3 regions of the Sodalis sp. RH20 genome follow, and region 1 is predicted to be linked to each of the others. Evidence: predicted binding sites of a transcription regulator. Region 1 holds the regulator's gene; each other region holds the start of a gene.
The links. Region 1 encodes PurR, which represses purine synthesis genes. Its sites were predicted from a motif close to CANGCAAACGTTTGCNTG; they were not measured.

Region 1 (6,067 bases):
ATGCGCCTGCTGCGCACCAGCGAAAATACGGAGTACAAATACACCCTGGCCTTTGTCGGCTACACAGAGGAGACGGAAGGCGCGGTGATTGAATTGACCTATAACTGGGGCGTCGATAGCTACGAGCTGGGCACCGCCTATGGCCATATCGCGCTCGGGGTTGACGATGTGGCCGCTACCTGCGACCGCATTCGCCAGGCCGGCGGCAAGGTGACCCGCGAAGCGGGACCGGTCAAGGGCGGCACGACGGTTATCGCTTTTATCGAAGATCCCGATGGTTATAAAATCGAGTTGATTGAACAAAAACATGCCGGCAAGGGCCTTGGCAGATAAAGTACCAGCCCGCCCCCGCCAAATCCGCTCTCCTGGGGAGCAGGGAGCGGATTCGCCATGCATCCGGCGCTAAAATTTGCCATAATGCGGGCTGTTTTCCTTAAAAATTAAGAACAGGCATGGCTGAACTTGATGATGTAAATACCCTTCGCGGCCGTTTTCGCGGCTTTTATCCAGTGGTAATCGATATTGAATCCGCGGGCTTTAACGCCGCAACCGACGCCTTGCTCGAAATCGCCGCCGTCACCCTCAACATGGACGATGAAGGCTGGCTGGTCACCGACCAATGCCTGCATTTCCATGTCGAGCCTTTTCCCGGCGCGCAACTGCAGCCGGAAGCCCTGGCCTTTAACGGTATCGACCCGACCAACCCGCTGCGCGGCGCGGTGAGCGAGTACGAGGCGCTGCATGAAATTTTCAAAATGGTGCGCAAAGGCATTAAGGATCGGGGCTGCAACCGCGCGATTATCGTCGCGCACAATGCCGGGTTCGACCACGGATTTCTTATGGCGGCGGCCGGACGGGCGGCATTAAAGCGTAATCCTTTCCATCCGTTTGCCACCTTCGACACCGCTGCTCTCAGCGGGCTGGTGCTGGGCCAGACGGTGTTGGCCAAAGCCTGCGCGGCCGGAGGCATCGAATTTGACGCCGGCCAGGCGCATTCCGCGCTCTATGACACCGAACGCACCGCTGAATTATTTTGTGAGCTGGTTAATCGCTGGAAACGTCTCGGCGGCTGGCCTGTTCCCCCCGTCGGCGAGCCTGCCGCCGGCGAGCACGCCTAGCCGATGCTTGCGTCCGGCGGTTAAAAACTCCCGCCGCAAGGGGCGGGGGTTATCCGCAGGCGTCCCGGGGAACTCAGGAAGGGGTCTGGTTTTCCTGGGAGTTGTATTTTACCGCGGTCTCTTTGATCAACGGTTGCAACTCGCCGTGCTGATACATTTCGATAATGATATCGCAGCCGCCGACCAGTTCGCCATCCACCCACAGCTGTGGGAAGGTCGGCCAGTTGGCGAATTTCGGCAACTCGGCGCGAATATCGGGATTTTGCAGGACATCCACATACGCGAAACGCTCACCACAGGCGGAAAGCGCCTGTACTGCCTGTGCGGAAAAACCACAGCCGGGCAATTTTGGCGAGCCTTTCATATAAAGAAGAATCGGGTTCTCAGCTATCTGCTGCTGAATTTTTTCAATCGTCGTCATTGTCTCGCTTCCTCAAGCCAGCATCTGGCCTTATCTGCACTGTGCGGGATTACACGCAGTCTCTTCATTTTAGCCACTACCGGCTAAACAAATAAACGTTTTTTTGCCGGCCCGCGCGGTAAAGGCGCGTCAATTCACTCCCGGCCCGCCCACGTAGGACAGGCAATACTATCACTGTAGCGGCTTTTACCCCCTGCCGCCGAACAAAACGGGCTGAAACATTCGGTGCACACCCTCAAAATATGTTGAATAAAGCGCCGCTGAACGCTGTTAAATGCAGCAAAATCGAACTTATTCACGTTTATACACAATAAGTAGTGAATTGATGATGCAATGACGAGGTAAATAGCTTAAATTCCTGTGAGGTGTTGATAACCCCCTATTTTGGGCCACATAAGGATAGCGTTTATCATGCGTTTATGCTTTACGCTTTTTGTGTTGCTTTTTACCCAGTTGTTTTTGAACCTGGCACATGCCGCGCCGAGCGCCGGCGTCAATGCCGATCAGCGCAAATCCCAGGCAGCGGCGGCAAAAACCGGTGACCGGCGCAAACGCAAACCGGTAAAAATAGCCAAGAAAAGCAAACCTGTCGCCAGCGCGCCCGCCGTCAGTGAAAAAGCCAGCATTAAAAAATCGCCGGAACCGGCGCATGAAAAAGCCGGCGTGAAACGGCCTTTGGAACCCGCGGTGGTGAAAACCGGCGCGAAGAAAAGCAAAACCTCCCCTCTTGCCAAGGCATCAAAAACCACGGCGACGAAAAAAATAGCCTCCTTCACTCCGCCGAAAAAAGGCTATAAAAAAGGTTACGGCCGGCACCGGATGATAAAAGATCAGGCGGCGGTAGAACTGCTGGCCAACGATCAGCCGATAAAGATGAGCGAGAGCCATAAGAAACGCTACCAGACCGCCAAGCTTACCGCCATGAATAAACTCCTCTCCCAAATGGGCAAGCCTTACCGTTGGGGCGGCATGTCGCCTAATACCGGCTTTGACTGCAGCGGCCTGATTTATTATGCCTACAAGGATGTGGTACGCATCCATATGCCGCGCACCGCCAACGAAATGTACCACCTGCGCGACGCAGCGCCGGTTAAGAAAGACGAGCTGGAAAGCGGCGACCTGGTCTTTTTCCATATTTCCAATCGCGGCGCGGCGGATCACGTCGGCGTCTATCTTGGCAATGGTCGCTTTATCCAGTCGCCCCGCACCGGCAGCGATATCCGTATCAGCTATCTGAGTGAGGATTATTGGCAGGATCATTACGTGGGCGCCCGCCGGGTGGTCACGCCGAAAAATATCCGCTGAAGGCGCGCCGGAAAAAAAAGAGGAGCCAAGGCTCCTCTTTTTTATATCTGAACCGAGAGGGTGTCAGTTCATGACGGCGGTAAAGCTGAAGACAATAATCACCAGCAGCGAGAACACCGTGGTCAGTAACGACATTTTTAAATCGCTGTCCATTCTATCTCCTTAACGTAAACCAGGGCGCCGGCCTTATCCACCGGCCCGCAGAGCAGTTATCGTCAGTTTGCCATAACAGCGATGAAAAAGCTTGCTCCCAACCTGTAGCCGCCACATTTAACACTTTCACTTTGGCGCGGGATGAACGAAAATTAACGGTTAATTCCACAGCGTCGGAAAGTGCTTGCGCCTTCGACAGACATTATTCCAGCCAGGGCGTACGGGAGTATCAAAGGCATGGCAACCATTAAAGATGTGGCAAAACGCGCTAATGTATCGACAACCACCGTTTCGCATGTGATCAATAAAACCCGTTTTGTTGCGCAAGACACTCAAATTGCCGTGCTGGACGCCATTAAACAACTGCATTATTCACCCAGCGCCGTGGCGCGCAGCCTGAAGGTCAATCGCACCAAGTCCATCGGCCTGCTCGCCAGCACCAGCGAGGCGCCCTATTTCGCCGAAATTATCGAGGCGATTGAGCACCATTGCTTTGCTCGCGGTTATACCCTGATATTGTGCAATTCGCACAATGATCTCGAAAAACAGCGCGCCTATCTGGCGATGCTGGCGCAAAAGCGCGTCGACGGCCTGCTGGTGATGTGCGCCGAGTATCCCGAAACGCTGCTGGATATGCTTGAGGAATATCAGCATATCCCCATGGTGGTCATGGATTGGGGTGAGGCCCGCCGTGATTTTACCGACACCATTATCGATAACGCCTTTGCCGGCGGTTATATGGCGACGCAATATTTGCTTAAACGCGGCCATCGCGCCATCGGCGCCATTCCCGGACAGCTGGCGCGCAACACCGGCGGCGGCCGCCACCGCGGCTATCTGCATGCCATGGCGGAGGCCGGCATCCCGTTAAACGACCGCTGGATTGTGCAAGGCAATTTCGAGCCTGAATCCGGCTACCTGGCGATGAAACAAATCCTGGCGCAAACGCCGCGTCCCACCGCGGTCTTCTGCGGCGGCGACATTATGGCCATGGGCGCACTGTGCGCCATTAATGAAATGGGCCTGAGCGTACCTGAGGATATTTCTATCATCGGCTACGACAACGTGCGCAATTCGTGCTTTTTCAGCCCGGCGCTGACCACCATCCATCAGCCTAAAGAGGATTTGGGCGAGGCGGCGCTTACCATGCTGCTCGATAGGATTACCAGCAAACGCGAGAACGCCAAAACCATCGAAGTCCATCCGTCGCTGATTGAACGCCGTTCGGTCGCAGACGGTCCCTTCCCCGCTTAAGGCCACGCGCCAGGCCCGGGCAACCGGCTGGCGCCTCCAGGGTCTGTTGCTATGTAAAGCGCCGTCCGCCTCGGACACAAGATTTTTCATATAATGATCTCTGTGCAAAGAGTTATTGTTTCAGCGAGAAATCATTAAGTTATAATGGGAAATACATTAGCGCGTTAGCTATTGTCTAAATTAAAATGCAGGCTTATACTCAATATCGTTAACAATTATAACGAGTTGTCTAATAAATTTGTATAAAAGTATGTCGTGTTTTCCAACATGACATCACCCTTTTATAAAGCGCCCGGCTAAGTCGCAGTCTAAGGTTTACTTTATATTCCTCTGTTGATGGTGATACTTCAGACACCACGGATAACCGTGGATTCTTATAAAGCCCGCAGGCATGGTGAGTGCTTTTCCTGACGGGGCACTGCAGAAGAAAGGTGATGGAGAAGCTATGAGTTCCTCGTGCGTTGAAGACCTGAGCTTTCATGATAATGATTGGTACCGTATCGTCCATGAATTGCTCTCTGAAGCCGGTATTGAACTCAATGGTTCAAGACCATTTGATATCCGAATCAAGAATCCGGGATTTTTTAAGCGCGTATTGCAGGATGGATCTTTGGGATTGGGCGAGAGTTACATGGATGGCTGGTGGGAGTGTGAGCGGCTGGACATTTTTTTCCAGCGTGTTCTCAGGGCGGGTCTGGAGAATAAACTTCCGCATCATTTAAAAGATACCTTACGCATTGCCGCCGCCCGGCTGATGAACCTCCAGTCGCGCAAGCGGGCCTGGATCGTGGGCAAAGAACATTACGATTTGGGTAACGATCTGTTTGAAAAGATGCTCGATCCCTATATGCAATATTCCTGCGGCTACTGGAAACAGGCGACCACCCTCGAGGAAGCCCAGCAGGATAAGCTGAAGATGATTTGCGAAAAACTGCAGCTGCGACCCGGCCTGACGCTGCTGGACGTGGGCTGCGGCTGGGGCGGGCTTGCCGCCTACGCGGCCAGGAATTATGGCGTATCGGTACAGGGCGTCACTATCTCTGCCGAGCAGCAAAAGCTGGCGCAAACGCGCTGCGAGGGACTGGATGTCACCATTTTGCTGCAGGACTATCGCGATCTGGATATGCAATTTGACCGTATTGTTTCAGTCGGCATGTTCGAACACGTAGGCCCCAAGAATTACGCCACCTATTTCGACGTTATCGATCGCAACCTGAAACGCGACGGTCTGTTCCTGCTGCATACCATCGGCTCGAATATCACCGATATGAATGTCGACCCGTGGATTAATAAGTATATTTTCCCCAACGGCTGCCTGCCGTCGGTACAGCAAATTGCCCATGCCAGCGAAAAGCATTTTGTTATGGAAGACTGGCATAACTTCGGCTCTGATTACGACAAAACGCTCATGGCCTGGTATGAACGTTTTGTCGCCGCCTGGCCGGCGCTGTCCAACAAATACTCCGACCGTTTTTACCGTATGTTCAGTTATTACCTGAATGCCTGCGCGGGGGCATTCCGCGCGCGCAATATCCATTTATGGCAGGTATTATTCAGCCCGGAAGGCGTGGATGGCGGTATTCGCGTACCCCGTTAATACCATGGCACGCCAGGCCCTTTAACACCGCACTCAAGACAGGCGTGGTAAAGGGAGAGCGCGCCGATGGGGGCGATGCGGCCATCTCCTGGCCGCCAGAGCGCCCCATGGCACGCTAGGCCCGCCAACACCGCACTCAAGGCAGGCGTGTTAAAGGGTATTTAACGTCGCGGCAATCGCCGCTTCCCGCTGCGCCAGCACACGCTCCACCGTATCCAC
Region 2 (6,067 bases), 2.1 Mb from region 1:
GTTATCACCGAACAGGGCAACGACAACCTCACCGCATCGGTGGTCAAGGACCCGGATGCCATCGAAGCGCTGATGGCGGCGGCGCGCTAGCCTATGTCGGTGATCATTATCGGCGGCGGCATGGCCGGCGCCACCCTGGCGCTGGCCTTGTCCCGCCTGACCGGCGGGCGGCTGGAGATCGATTTAGTGGAAGCGGCCGCGCCGGAAAACCGGCGCCATCCCGGTTATGACGCCCGCGCCATCGCCCTGGCCCAGGGCACCAGCCAGCAATTAACCGCCATCGGTGTCTGGCCTTCGCTGATGTCCTGCGCCACGCCCATCACCCGTGTCGAGGTCAGCGATAGCGGCTATCCGGGTAAAGTCTCGCTGTCCGCGCGCGACTACCGCGTGCCCGCGCTGGGTTATGTGGTGGAGCTGCACGACGCCGGGCAGCGTTTATTTGCCCTGCTGCGCCAGGCGCCGGGGGTAAGGCTGCACTGCCCCGCGACGCTTACGGATATTACCCGCCGCCAGGACGATATCCTGGCGCGGCTTGACAACGGGACGGAGCTGATCGGCTCGCTGCTGGTGGCGGCGGACGGTTCGCACTCGCAGGCGGCGCGCCATTGCCATATGCAGTGGCGCCAGGAGGACTATGGGCAACTGGCGATTATCGCCAATGTCACCACCGCTGAGGCGCATCAGGGCCGGGCTTATGAGCGTTTTACCGAACATGGGCCGCTGGCCATGCTGCCCATGTCGCAGGGGCGCAGCGCGCTGGTGTGGTGCCTGCCGCAGTCCATGCGCCAGGAAATCACCGGCTGGAGCGAAAGCCGGTTTATCGACGCGCTGCAAGCCGCCTTCGGCTGGCGGCTCGGGCGTATTACCGCCTGCGGGCAGCGGCAGTGTTACCCGCTGCAGCTGCGCACCGCCACGCGCCAGGTAAGCCATCGGCTGGCGCTGGTGGGCAACGCGGCGCAAACCCTGCATCCTATTGCCGGCCAGGGGTTCAACCTGGGCTTGCGTGACGTGATGACCCTGGCGGAAACCCTGGCCGAGGCCCTGGCGCGGGGCGAGGACCCGGGCGCCTACGCCACCCTGCAGCGCTATCAGCAGCGCCGTCTGCCCGATAAGGACCGCACGGTCGGCATTACCGACGGCCTGATACATTTGTTTGCCAACCGGCATCCGCCGCTGGTGGTGGCGCGTAACCTGGGTCTTGCCGCCATGGCCGCTTCGCCGGGGCTGCGCGCCGCGCTGGCGCGGCAAACCCTGGGCTGGGTGGCGCGTTAGCACCCTTACGCTGGTTCCCGGTCTTTAAAAGGATATTACAGTTATGCAAGCATTTGACGTGGTCATCAACGGCGGCGGCATGGTCGGCCTGGCGCTGGCCTGTGGACTCCAGGGCAGCGGCATGCGCGTGGCCGTGCTGGAACAACAGGCGCCGGAGCCGGTGCCGCCGGCCGATAACCCCGCGCTGCGGGTATCGGCCATCAACGCCGCCAGCCAGCGCCTGCTGGAACACCTGCAGGTCTGGGACGATATCGTCGCGCTGCGCGCCAATCCCTACCAGGGCATGCAGGTCTGGGACAACGATGGCTTCGGCAATATCGCCTTTGACGGTAAACAGCTGGGCTACGCCCATCTGGGCCATATCGTCGAGAACCCGGTTATCCACCAGGCGCTGTGGCGCCGGGCCGGGCAGCTGTCCGACGTGACGCTGCTGTGCCCGCGCGCGCCGCGCCAGATTGCCTGGGGCGAGAACGAAGCGTTTATCACCCTCGACGACGGCGGCATGCTGACCGCCCGGCTGGTGGTGGGCGCGGACGGCGCCAACTCCTGGCTGCGCCGCTACGCCGATATTCCGCTGACTTTCTGGGATTACCAGCATCACGCACTGGTGGCCACCGTGCGTACCGAACATCCGCACGGCGGCATTGCGCGCCAGGCGTTTCACGGCGACGGCATCCTGGCGTTCCTGCCGCTGAGCGATCCGCATCTTTGCTCCATCGTCTGGTCCCTGCCGCCCGAGATGGCGCAGTCGCTCCAGGAACAGGCGCCGGCCGGATTTAACGCGCAGCTGGCTGCGCACTTCAACCTGGCGCTGGGGTTATGCGAATTGCAAAGCGAACGGTTAACCTTTCCCCTGACCGCCCGCTATGCGCGGGATTTCGCCGCCCACCGCCTGGTGCTGGTGGGCGACGCGGCGCATACGGTCCATCCGCTGGCCGGGCAGGGGGTAAATCTCGGTTTTATGGACGTGGCGGAACTGCTGTCGGAGCTGCGCCGGCTGCAGCAGGCCGGCAAGGATATCGGCCATCATCCCTACCTGCGGCGCTATGAGCGCCGTCGCAAGCATAGCGCCGCCGTGATGCTGGCCGGCATGCAGGGGTTCCGCCAGTTGTTCGACGGCAATAACCCGCTGAAAAAATGGGTGCGCGACGCGGGACTGCGCCTGGCCGATACGGTACCCGGGGTCAAACCCCGGCTCATCCGCCAGGCCATGGGGTTAAACGATCTGCCTACATGGCTGGAACCGGGCGCGGTTTGACTGAAATAAACTAATTTAACCCGCTATTTTGCATTATATTTTCTAATCCGATATCGGGAATAAAGTCTTTGCCCCTGACCAAAGTCAGGGTTTTTTGTTATCATATTTTGCTTTTGACGGCCGGCATTTATTGTTTGTGCGCCGTATTCGCCACTTTGCCAACATAACATGCTGATTCATGCCTATCCCCTCCGCCTGCGCCGCCCTGGCCGCAGGATAATTTAATTTATGGTTTCCCCCGGGATTCAGTGGTAACTTCTGGCAAAAGGTATCGTTTGCGCCGCCGGATTCGCTGTGGGCGTCGCGGCGTAAAATTCAATTTTACAGCTCCTGATTTGACGACAAAGAGGACGAGATGGCCCAGCTGACATCGTTGTATGAACAGCACATAGCGTGCGGCGCGAAAATGGTGGACTTCCATGGCTGGATGATGCCGCTGCACTATGGCTCCCAGCTGGAGGAGCATCACCAGGTGCGCCGCGACGCGGGCATGTTTGATGTGTCCCATATGACCATTATCGATTTAACGGGTCCGCGCACCCGCGAATACCTGCGCTACCTGCTGGCGAACGACGTGGCCAAGCTCACCGTGCCCGGCAAGGCGCTCTATAGCGGCATGCTGAACGCCTCAGGCGGCGTTATCGACGATCTGATCGTCTATTTCCTCGAAGAGACTTATTTTCGCCTGGTGGTGAATTCCGCCACCCGCGACAAAGACGTCACCTGGGTGACCGACCACGCGGCCCCCTACGGTGTGTCGGTACGGGTACGCGACGACCTGGCGCTGATTGCCGTACAGGGCCCGCGGGCGCAGGAGAAAGCGCGCACGCTGTTTACCCCCGCGCAGCAGGCGGCGGTGGCCGGGATGAAACCGTTCTTCGGCGTGCAGTCGGAGGATTTATTTATCGCCACCACCGGGTATACCGGCGAGGCGGGATTTGAAATTGCGCTGCCGAAAACCGAGGCGGAGTCCTTCTGGCGCAAACTGCTGGCGGCGGGCGTCAAACCCTGCGGCCTGGGCGCGCGCGATACGCTGCGCCTGGAAGCCGGCATGAACCTGTACGGCCAGGAAATGGATGAGCGTATTTCTCCGCTGGCGGCCAACATGGGCTGGACCATCGCCTGGCAGCCCGAGGATCGGGATTTTATCGGCCGCGAGGCGCTTGAAGCCCAGCGCCGCGCCGGCACCGACCAACTGGTCGGCCTGGTGATGACGGAAAAAGGTGTGCTGCGCAACGACCTGACGGTACACTTTACCGACGCCGACGGTAATATGAAAACGGGCGTGATAACCAGCGGTTCGTTCTCGCCCACCCTGGGTTTCAGCATTGCCCTGGCCCGCGTGCCCGCCGGTATCGGCGAGCACGCCATTGTATTAATCCGTAACCGCGAAATGCCGGTTAAGGTCACCAAACCTGGTTTTGTGCGCGCCGGTAAACCGGTCGTTCAATAATTAACTTTGCAAGAGTGAGGAAGGCAATGAGCAATGTGCCGCAAGAACTAAAATATACCCCCTCCCACGAATGGGTGCGCAACGAAGGTAACGGCGTGTATACCGTCGGCATTACCGAACATGCCCAGGAACTGCTGGGCGATATGGTGTTTCTCGACCTGCCGGACGTCGGCACGTCTTTCGCCGCCAGCGACGATTGCGCGGTAGCCGAATCAGTGAAAGCCGCCTCGGATATCTATGCGCCCATCGGCGGCGAGATCGTGGCGGTGAACGAAGAGCTGGAAGCGTCGCCGGAACTGGTGAACAGCGCGCCCTACACCGAGGGCTGGTTGTTCCAGATCAAGGCCGACGACGAAAGCGAGGTCGCCGGATTGCTTGACGCCGAGGCCTATGAGGCCACGCTTGACGAAGACGAATAACCGCCACCGAGACCCGGCCCCGCACGGTTAACCAGCCATCCGGGGCCAACAGGCGGGACAGGGCGTCGCCACACCGGCCCCTGTCCCTGCCGAGCACGTTGCCTTTCCCCGTCCCATGCCCGATGCAGGAATTGTTGTTTATGACCCAGACTCTCAGCCAGCTTGAACACCATGACGCTTTTATCAAGCGTCATATCGGCCCCAGCGCGCAGCAGCAGGCGCATATGCTGTCGGCTATCGGCGCCGCGACGCTCGACGCGTTGATTGGCCACATCGTCCCGGCCGACATCCAGCTGCCGGCGCCTCCGGCGGTCGGCGATGCGGCCACGGAATCCCAGGCGCTGGCGGAGCTCAGGGCCATGGCGAGTCTTAACCAGCGGTTTAAAACCTATATCGGCATGGGCTACAGCGCGGTGGTCACCCCGCCGGTGATCCTGCGCAACATGCTGGAAAACCCGGGCTGGTACACCGCCTATACGCCTTACCAGCCGGAGGTCGCCCAGGGGCGCCTGGAAGCCTTACTGAATTTCCAGCAACTGACCCTCGACCTGACCGGGCTGGATATCGCCTCCGCCTCGCTGCTGGATGAAGCCACGGCGGCGGCGGAAGCCATGGCGCTGGCCAAGCGCGCCAGCAAGCTCAAACAGGCCAACGTGTTTTTTGTCGCCAACGATGTCCATCCGCAAACGCTGGACGTGGTGCGCACCCGCGCCGAGACCTTCGGTTTCGAGGTGATCACCGGCCCGGCCCCGCGCGCGCTGGAACAGCAGGGTGTTTTCGGCGTGTTGCTGCAACAGACGGGCACCACCGGCGAACTGCATGATTACCGCGCGCTGCTGGCCGAACTGAAAACCCGTCACATCATCAGTTGCGTGGCGGCCGATATGATGGCGCTGGTGCTGCTGGCGGCGCCGGGCGCACAGGGGGCCGACGTGGTGTTCGGCTCTTCCCAGCGTTTCGGCGTGCCCATGGGCTACGGCGGCCCGCACGCGGCATTTTTCGCCGCCCGCGACGACGTCAAGCGCTCCATGCCGGGACGTATTATCGGCGTGTCCCGCGACGCGGCCGGCAGTACCGCCCTGCGCATGGCGATGCAAACCCGCGAGCAGCATATCCGCCGCGAAAAGGCCAACTCCAATATCTGCACCTCGCAGGTACTGCTGGCCAATATCGCCGGCCTGTACGCGGTCTACCACGGTCCGGAAGGATTGAAACGCATCGCCGCGCGCATCCATCGCCTGACCGCCATCCTGGCTTCCGGCCTGACGGCGGCGGGACTGACGCTGCGCCATGCCCGGTGGTTCGATACCCTCACCGTCAATGTGGCGGATAAAGACGCGGTGATAAGCCGCGCGCTGGCCCGCGGCATTAACCTGCGCGCCGACCTGGACGGGGCGGTGGGGATAACGCTTGATGAAACCACCGGCCGCGACGACCTTGCCGCGCTGTACGGCGTGGTGACCGGCGGCGACGCCGTGCTGGATATCGATGCCCTTGACCGCGCGGTCGGGGACGTCATCCCGGCGGATCTGCTGCGCGCCACGCCCATCCTGACGCATCCGGTGTTTAACCGTTACCACAGCGAAACGGACATGATGCGTTATATGCATCAGCTGGAACGCAAGGATCTGGCGCTTAACCAGTCGATGATCCCGCTCGGCTCCT
Region 3 (6,067 bases), 340 kb from region 1:
CCACGATCACGTCGGCCTCCATGGCTTTACGGCGCGCCTTGACCACAAAACACTCTTTGTAGAGCGGGCAATCGCCGCCCAGGCAGTTGTCGTTGGTGCTGGTGACCAGCGGCCATACCGGGCTGTCTTCGGCGATGCCGCCGCAGTTGGCCACGTCGCCATCCACCGTCTGCGACGACCAGTTGCGTACGCCCGCCAGCTCCGCCAGGGTTTCCGGCGCCATGCCGACCCCGCCGGCGAGCTGCTGCTCCATGCGCTCAAGGCACAAATAGTTGGAGCGTCCCTTCAGCAGGGCGACCTGACCCTGGTACGCCAGCGCCGCCGCCACTTTGGGCAGGTCGCGGGCATACAGCTGATCCTGCAGCGCCTTGGAGCCGGTGGAGATGATAACCTTGCGTTTTGAACGCAGCGCCGGCACCAAATACGCATACGTCTTGCCGGTCCCGGTGCCGGCCTCCACCACCAGCGGCTGTTTTGTGTCGATGGCCTGCGCTATCGCCTCGGCCATCAGGCGTTGCGACTCGCGCGGTTTAAATCCGGTGATGGCCTTGGCCAACGCGCCCTGCGGCGCAAAATCATCTGTCACGCTGTCTCTCTGTCATTCGGTTGCTGTCGGATTATGCCAAGGCCGGCGGTTGTCCACCACCTTCTTTGCTTAAAACGACACTATGTTATGCTGGCGGTTTACATGATGGCTTTAAGGCGAACAGTATGACCATTGAACGAATCGATCCCGGCGCGCGCATGTCCGAAGCGGTTGTCCACAACCAGACGGTATATTACACCAGCGTGCCGGAAAACCTGGATGGCGACGCCACCGCGCAAACCGCCGAGGCGCTGGCGATTATCGACCGGCTGCTAAAGCGGGTGGGTTCCAATAAAACGCGGCTGCTGGATGTGACCGTGTTCCTGGCCGACGGCGATGATTTCGCCGCCATGAACGCCGCCTGGAACGCCTGGGTGGTGCCGGGGAGCGCGCCGGTGCGCTGTACCGTCGAGGCGCGGCTGATGAACCCGCGCTACAAAGTGGAAATCAAGGTCATCGCGGCGATCTGACCGGCGCGCCGGTACCCGTGCGGCCGGCGGGGACGTTTACAGCGCCCCGTCCTCGTCGTCGTCGTCCTGTTCCAGGGCGGCGTTGCGGGCGTCGCGTTCATCGGCGTTGCGCTCGGCATAGGAACGATCGTCGTCTTCGTCGTCATCCCAGCGAATTGATACCCGTTCACCTGTATGGGTGGCGCGGATTTCATTGGATACCAGCCGGATGGCCTCGCCGCTGCTCATGCCGTCGGCCATCAGGGCCTGGATGCGCTCAACGGCCTGCTGCTGCTGTTCGTGATTTAACGCTGGCATATCGGTCAGCATGCGTGTTCTCCAGAGGGCGGGTCGATGCGTTATTATCTCACGCCGCCGCCCGCGATGCCAATCAATGCGCTTTATGTTCAGCCATGAAGCCGATATCATGCTGTTCGCACCTGCCAGGCGCTTATTGCCGGCAGACTGGACTGGATTACCTGGATCATAGTGTCGATATGTTGCCACAGCTGACTGCCTTACCCTATCACCGCGACGCCATTACCGCCCTGTTCGCCCCCCGCGCCGCCCGGCCCTGGTCGATGCTGCTGCACTCGGGCCATGCCGACCATCCGGACAGCCGCTTCGATATCATGGTCGCCGACCCGGTGGCGACGCTGACCACCCGCGGCGCCGTTACGGTGATTTCCCGCGACGGTCAATCGCATATGAGCGGCGGCGACCCGTTTATGCTGGTGCAACAGCAGGTGGACAGTATGGGGATGCGTCCGGAAGCCCGGGACGATCTCCCTTTCCTGGGCGGCGCGCTGGGCCTGTTCGGCTACGATCTCGGCCGGCGCATTGAAACTCTGCCTGCCCATGCCCAACAGGATTTAACGCTGCCGGATATGGCCGTCGGCCTGTATGACTGGGCGGTGATTGCCGACCATCGCCTTGGCCGCCTGACCCTGGTGAGCTACCGCGATCCGGAGGCGCTGAAGCGGGATTTGCTGGCGCCGCCGGCACCCGAACCCGACCGGCCCTTTCGTTTAAACAGCGGCTGGCAGGCCAATATGACCCGGGGCGAGTATGGCGAAAAATTCCGCCGCATCCAGGAACATCTTTTGGCGGGTGATTGTTACCAGGTCTGTCTGGCACAACGCTTCAGCGCGGCGTTCGCGGGCGATGAATGGCAGGCGTTCCGTCATCTGCTGGAGCATAACGCCGCGCCGTTTTCCGCTTTTTTGCGCCTGCCCGGCCAGGCGGTGCTGAGCCTGTCGCCGGAGCGGTTCCTGCGGGTAAACGCGGGACAGATCCAAACGCGGCCCATCAAGGGCACGCTGCCGCGCCTGGCGGATGCGGAGCAAGATCGGCTGCAAGGGCAAAAACTGGCGGCATCGCCAAAAGACCGGGCGGAAAACCTGATGATCGTGGATTTGCTGCGCAACGATATCGGACGGGTCGCCGTCCCCGGCAGCGTCCGGGTGCCGGAACTGTTTAAAATCGAGGCCTTTCCGGCAGTCCATCATATGGTCAGCACCATTACCGCGCGGCTGCCCCCCCATCGTACGCCTTGCGATCTGGTGCGCGCCTGTTTTCCCGGCGGGTCCATCACCGGCGCCCCCAAAATCAAGGCCATGACGTTAATCGACCAGCTCGAACCGCAGCGCCGTAATGCCTGGTGCGGCAGCATCGGCTACCTGAGCCGCTGCGCCACCCTGGACACCAATATCGCCATCCGCACGCTGCTCACGGAACAAGGGCGCATCTATTGCTGGGCGGGCGGCGGCATCGTCGCCGACAGTTGCGAGGAAGCGGAATACCAGGAAACCCTGGACAAGGTCGCCAAGATACTGCCGCTGCTGCTGGAGCTAAATCGCCCATGAACAGCACTGACAACACCCTGACGCTTACGGATTTCATCACCCGTTTCCAACTGCAGTTGCCGCAGCCCAGCGAGCCGGCGCGCAACCAGCGCCGGGCGGCGGTATTGATACCCATCATCTGCCATCACCAGCCGACGGTGCTGTTGACGCGCCGATCGGCGACACTGCGCAAGCATGCCGGCCAGGTGGCCTTCCCCGGCGGGGCGGCGGATAAGGAAGACGCGTCCTTAATCGCCACCGCGCTGCGCGAGGCCCACGAAGAAGTGGCCATCCCGGCCTCGTCGGTCAGGGTCCTGGGGCAACTGCCGCCGGTGGACAGCAGCAGCGGTTTCCAGGTCACGCCCATCGTCGGCCTGCTGGCGGCCGGCACCCGTTTCCGGGCCAGCCGCGACGAGGTGGCGGACATGTTTGAAATGCCCCTGCACCAGGCGTTATCCCTGGCCAGCTATACTCCCCTGCAAATACAGCGCCGCGCCAAAAACCTGCAGGTTTATTTTTCCTGGTATCAAAGCCATATGGTCTGGGGCATGACCGCGCAGATTTTGTATCGGCTGGGCCAACACATCCATCTTTAACGCACGTTCCTTCGTTCCCGGCCGCCGGTTGGGCCGCCGCTATCCCTACCAACCCGCGCCGTGATGGTCATCGCGCCCCGGCAATAAAAGACTTCCCAACGCGATGAAAACCGTTACAATCTCCTATCTTTGCCATATTTGCGAAATATAACTCCATATTAATAATTAAACATAGTCATTTATATAGGTTGTATATCTCATTATTTCTGACGACAAAAAACCGTCTCAGGCACGCACGTGAAAAGAGATGATCCACGGGCAACGGCTTGCTTTCAGATTAGCCATAACCAGCATGACGCCAGGCCGCCCCGGGGTAGAGGGCCGCTTCGTATCGGTCGTCAAACGCAAAGGAAGCGCTTTTTTGGATTAGTTTTTATCATGCGAAAGCGCAAGCCTAACCCGGCATGAGTCATTACAATTAACTGCATTACCCACGGGTATGCGTATTTTATCAGTTCTGAGGAGAGTCAACGTGATAAGCGTTTTCGATATGTTTAAAATCGGCATCGGCCCGTCCAGTTCCCATACCGTGGGTCCAATGAAAGCCGGTAAACAGTTCGTGGACGATCTCGTCGATAAACGGCTGCTCAATGATGTCACGCGCATCGCCGTGGATGTTTACGGTTCGTTATCGCTGACGGGCAAGGGACACCATACCGACATCGCCATTATCCTGGGCCTGGCGGGCAACCGTCCCGATACGGTGGATATCGACGCCGCGCCGGCCTTTATCCGCGACGTTGAGCAACGCCAGCGCCTGATGCTGGCCGGCGGGCCGCACGAAGTGGATTTTCCCCGCGAAGGCGGCATGGTATTCCACGGTTCCTACCTGTCATTGCATGAAAACGCCATGCGCATTCACGCCTTCGCCGGCGAACAGGTCATCTACAGCCAGACGTATTATTCCGTCGGCGGCGGTTTTATCGTTGATGAGGCCCATTTCGGCCAGCCGGTTATCGACCAGATCGCCGTGCCCCACCCTTTCGCCAGCGCCCAGCAGCTGCTCGACCAGTGCAAACAGACCGGTCTGTCGCTGTCGGGGCTGGTGATGCTTAATGAACTGGCGCTGCATAGCCGCGCCGATATCGGCAATTACTTCGCCGATATTTGGCAGACCATGCGCGCCTGCATCGATCGCGGGCTGAATACCGAAGGCGTATTGCCCGGCCCGCTGCGGGTGCCCAGGCGCGCATCGGCGCTCAGGCGCATGCTGGTCTCCACGGATAAGCTCTCCAGCGATCCGATGGTGGCGATTGACTGGGTGAATATGTTCGCGCTGGCGGTCAATGAAGAAAACGCCGCCGGCGGAAGGGTGGTCACCGCGCCGACCAACGGCGCCTGCGGCATCGTGCCGGCGGTGCTGGCTTATTACGATCATTTTATCGATCCGGTCACGCCCGAGGTCTACCTGCGTTATTTCCTGGCCTGCGGCGCCATCGGCATTCTTTATAAGCTGAACGCCTCCATTTCCGGCGCCGAGGTCGGCTGCCAGGGTGAAGTGGGCGTCGCCTGCTCCATGGCGGCGGCGGGACTGACGGAATTGATGGGCGGCAGTCCCGAGCAGGTCTGCGTGGCGGCGGAAATCGGCATGGAACATAATCTGGGGCTGACCTGCGATCCGGTGGCCGGCCAGGTACAGGTCCCCTGCATCGAACGCAACGCCATCGCCTCTGTCAAGGCCATCAACGCCTCGCGCATGGCGCTGCGGCGCACCAGCGCGCCGCGGGTGTCGCTGGATAAGGTGATTGAAACCATGTACGAAACCGGCAAGGACATGAACGCCAAATACCGCGAAACCTCGCGCGGCGGCCTGGCCATCAAGGTCCAGTGCGATTGATCGCATCACCCACACCCTGCTGGCCCGCTAACGCGGAACATAAAGCAGACGTGTTCAAGGAAAAACGTGCCAATGAGGTCGAATCGGGCATGGTCTTTTCGCCCGACCGAGCACCCCATAGCATGTAGGCCCGCCAACGCCGGACTCAAGGCAGACGTGTTCAAGGGAGAGCGTGCCAATGGGGTCGAATCGGGCGTGGTTTTCCCGCCCGACCGAGGCCCCATGGCATGCTAGGCCCGCCAACACCGGACTCAAGGCAGACGTGTTCAAGGGAGAGCGTGCCAATGGGGTCGAATCGGGCGTGGTTTTCCCGCCCGACCGAGGCCCCATGGCATGCTAGGCCCGCCAACGCCGGACTCAAGGCAGACGTGTTCAAGGGAGAGCGTGCCAATGGGGTCGAATCGGGCGTGGTTTTCCCGCCCGACCGAGGCCCCATGGCATGCTAGGCCCGCCAACGCCGGACTCAAGGCAGACGTGTTCAAGGGAGAGCGTGCCAATGGGGTCGAATCGGGCGTGGTTTTCCCGCCCGACCGAGGCCCCATGGCATGCTAGGCCCGCCAACGCCGATGCCGCATAAAACCTGTTAAAGGGAGAGCGGGTCACGTGTTTACTGTTCCTCTTCCTCCACCGGCGGCGCTATCCGTTCGATACGCACCAGCTCGATACGGTATTCCAGCATCTGCAAAATCGTAAACCGCCACTGGCCCAGCTCGATAACCTCACCCACCACCGGCAGCTGATCCCGCTCGGCCAGC

Region 2: gcvT (glycine cleavage system aminomethyltransferase GcvT) is a predicted target of PurR. The motif match lies at 2,789-2,806, and genes of this name have one in related genera.
Region 3: ACL2XM_RS10470 (L-serine ammonia-lyase) is a predicted target of PurR. The motif match lies at 3,731-3,748, and genes of this name have one in related genera.

Annotation. Positions count from the first base shown of each region.
Region 1 covers NZ_CP178733.1:1,927,714-1,933,780, reverse strand. The annotation lists gene gloA (lactoylglutathione lyase) at 1-333, shown strand, start outside; gene rnt (ribonuclease T) at 453-1,118, shown strand; gene ACL2XM_RS08985 (Grx4 family monothiol glutaredoxin) at 1,192-1,539, opposite strand; gene ACL2XM_RS08980 (NlpC/P60 family protein) at 1,951-2,844, shown strand; gene ACL2XM_RS08975 (YnhF family membrane protein) at 2,908-2,997, opposite strand; gene purR (HTH-type transcriptional repressor PurR) at 3,235-4,251, shown strand; gene cfa (cyclopropane fatty acyl phospholipid synthase) at 4,697-5,848, shown strand; gene ACL2XM_RS08960 (riboflavin synthase subunit alpha) at 5,999-6,067, opposite strand, start outside.
Region 2 covers NZ_CP178733.1:5,793,465-5,799,531, forward strand. The annotation lists gene pepP (Xaa-Pro aminopeptidase) at 1-90, shown strand, start outside; gene ubiH (2-octaprenyl-6-methoxyphenyl hydroxylase) at 94-1,272, shown strand; gene ubiI (FAD-dependent 2-octaprenylphenol hydroxylase) at 1,316-2,530, shown strand; gene gcvT (glycine cleavage system aminomethyltransferase GcvT) at 2,886-3,983, shown strand; gene gcvH (glycine cleavage system protein GcvH) at 4,010-4,402, shown strand; gene gcvP (aminomethyl-transferring glycine dehydrogenase) at 4,543-6,067, shown strand, end outside.
Region 3 covers NZ_CP178733.1:2,262,897-2,268,963, forward strand. The annotation lists gene ACL2XM_RS10445 (ATP-dependent DNA helicase) at 1-586, opposite strand, end outside; gene ACL2XM_RS10450 (RidA family protein) at 712-1,056, shown strand; partial or broken gene ACL2XM_RS10455 (YoaH family protein) at 1,183-1,365, opposite strand; gene pabB (aminodeoxychorismate synthase component 1) at 1,533-2,900, shown strand; gene ACL2XM_RS10465 (CoA pyrophosphatase) at 2,897-3,475, shown strand; gene ACL2XM_RS10470 (L-serine ammonia-lyase) at 3,948-5,312, shown strand; gene ACL2XM_RS10475 (TerC family protein) at 5,920-6,067, opposite strand, start outside.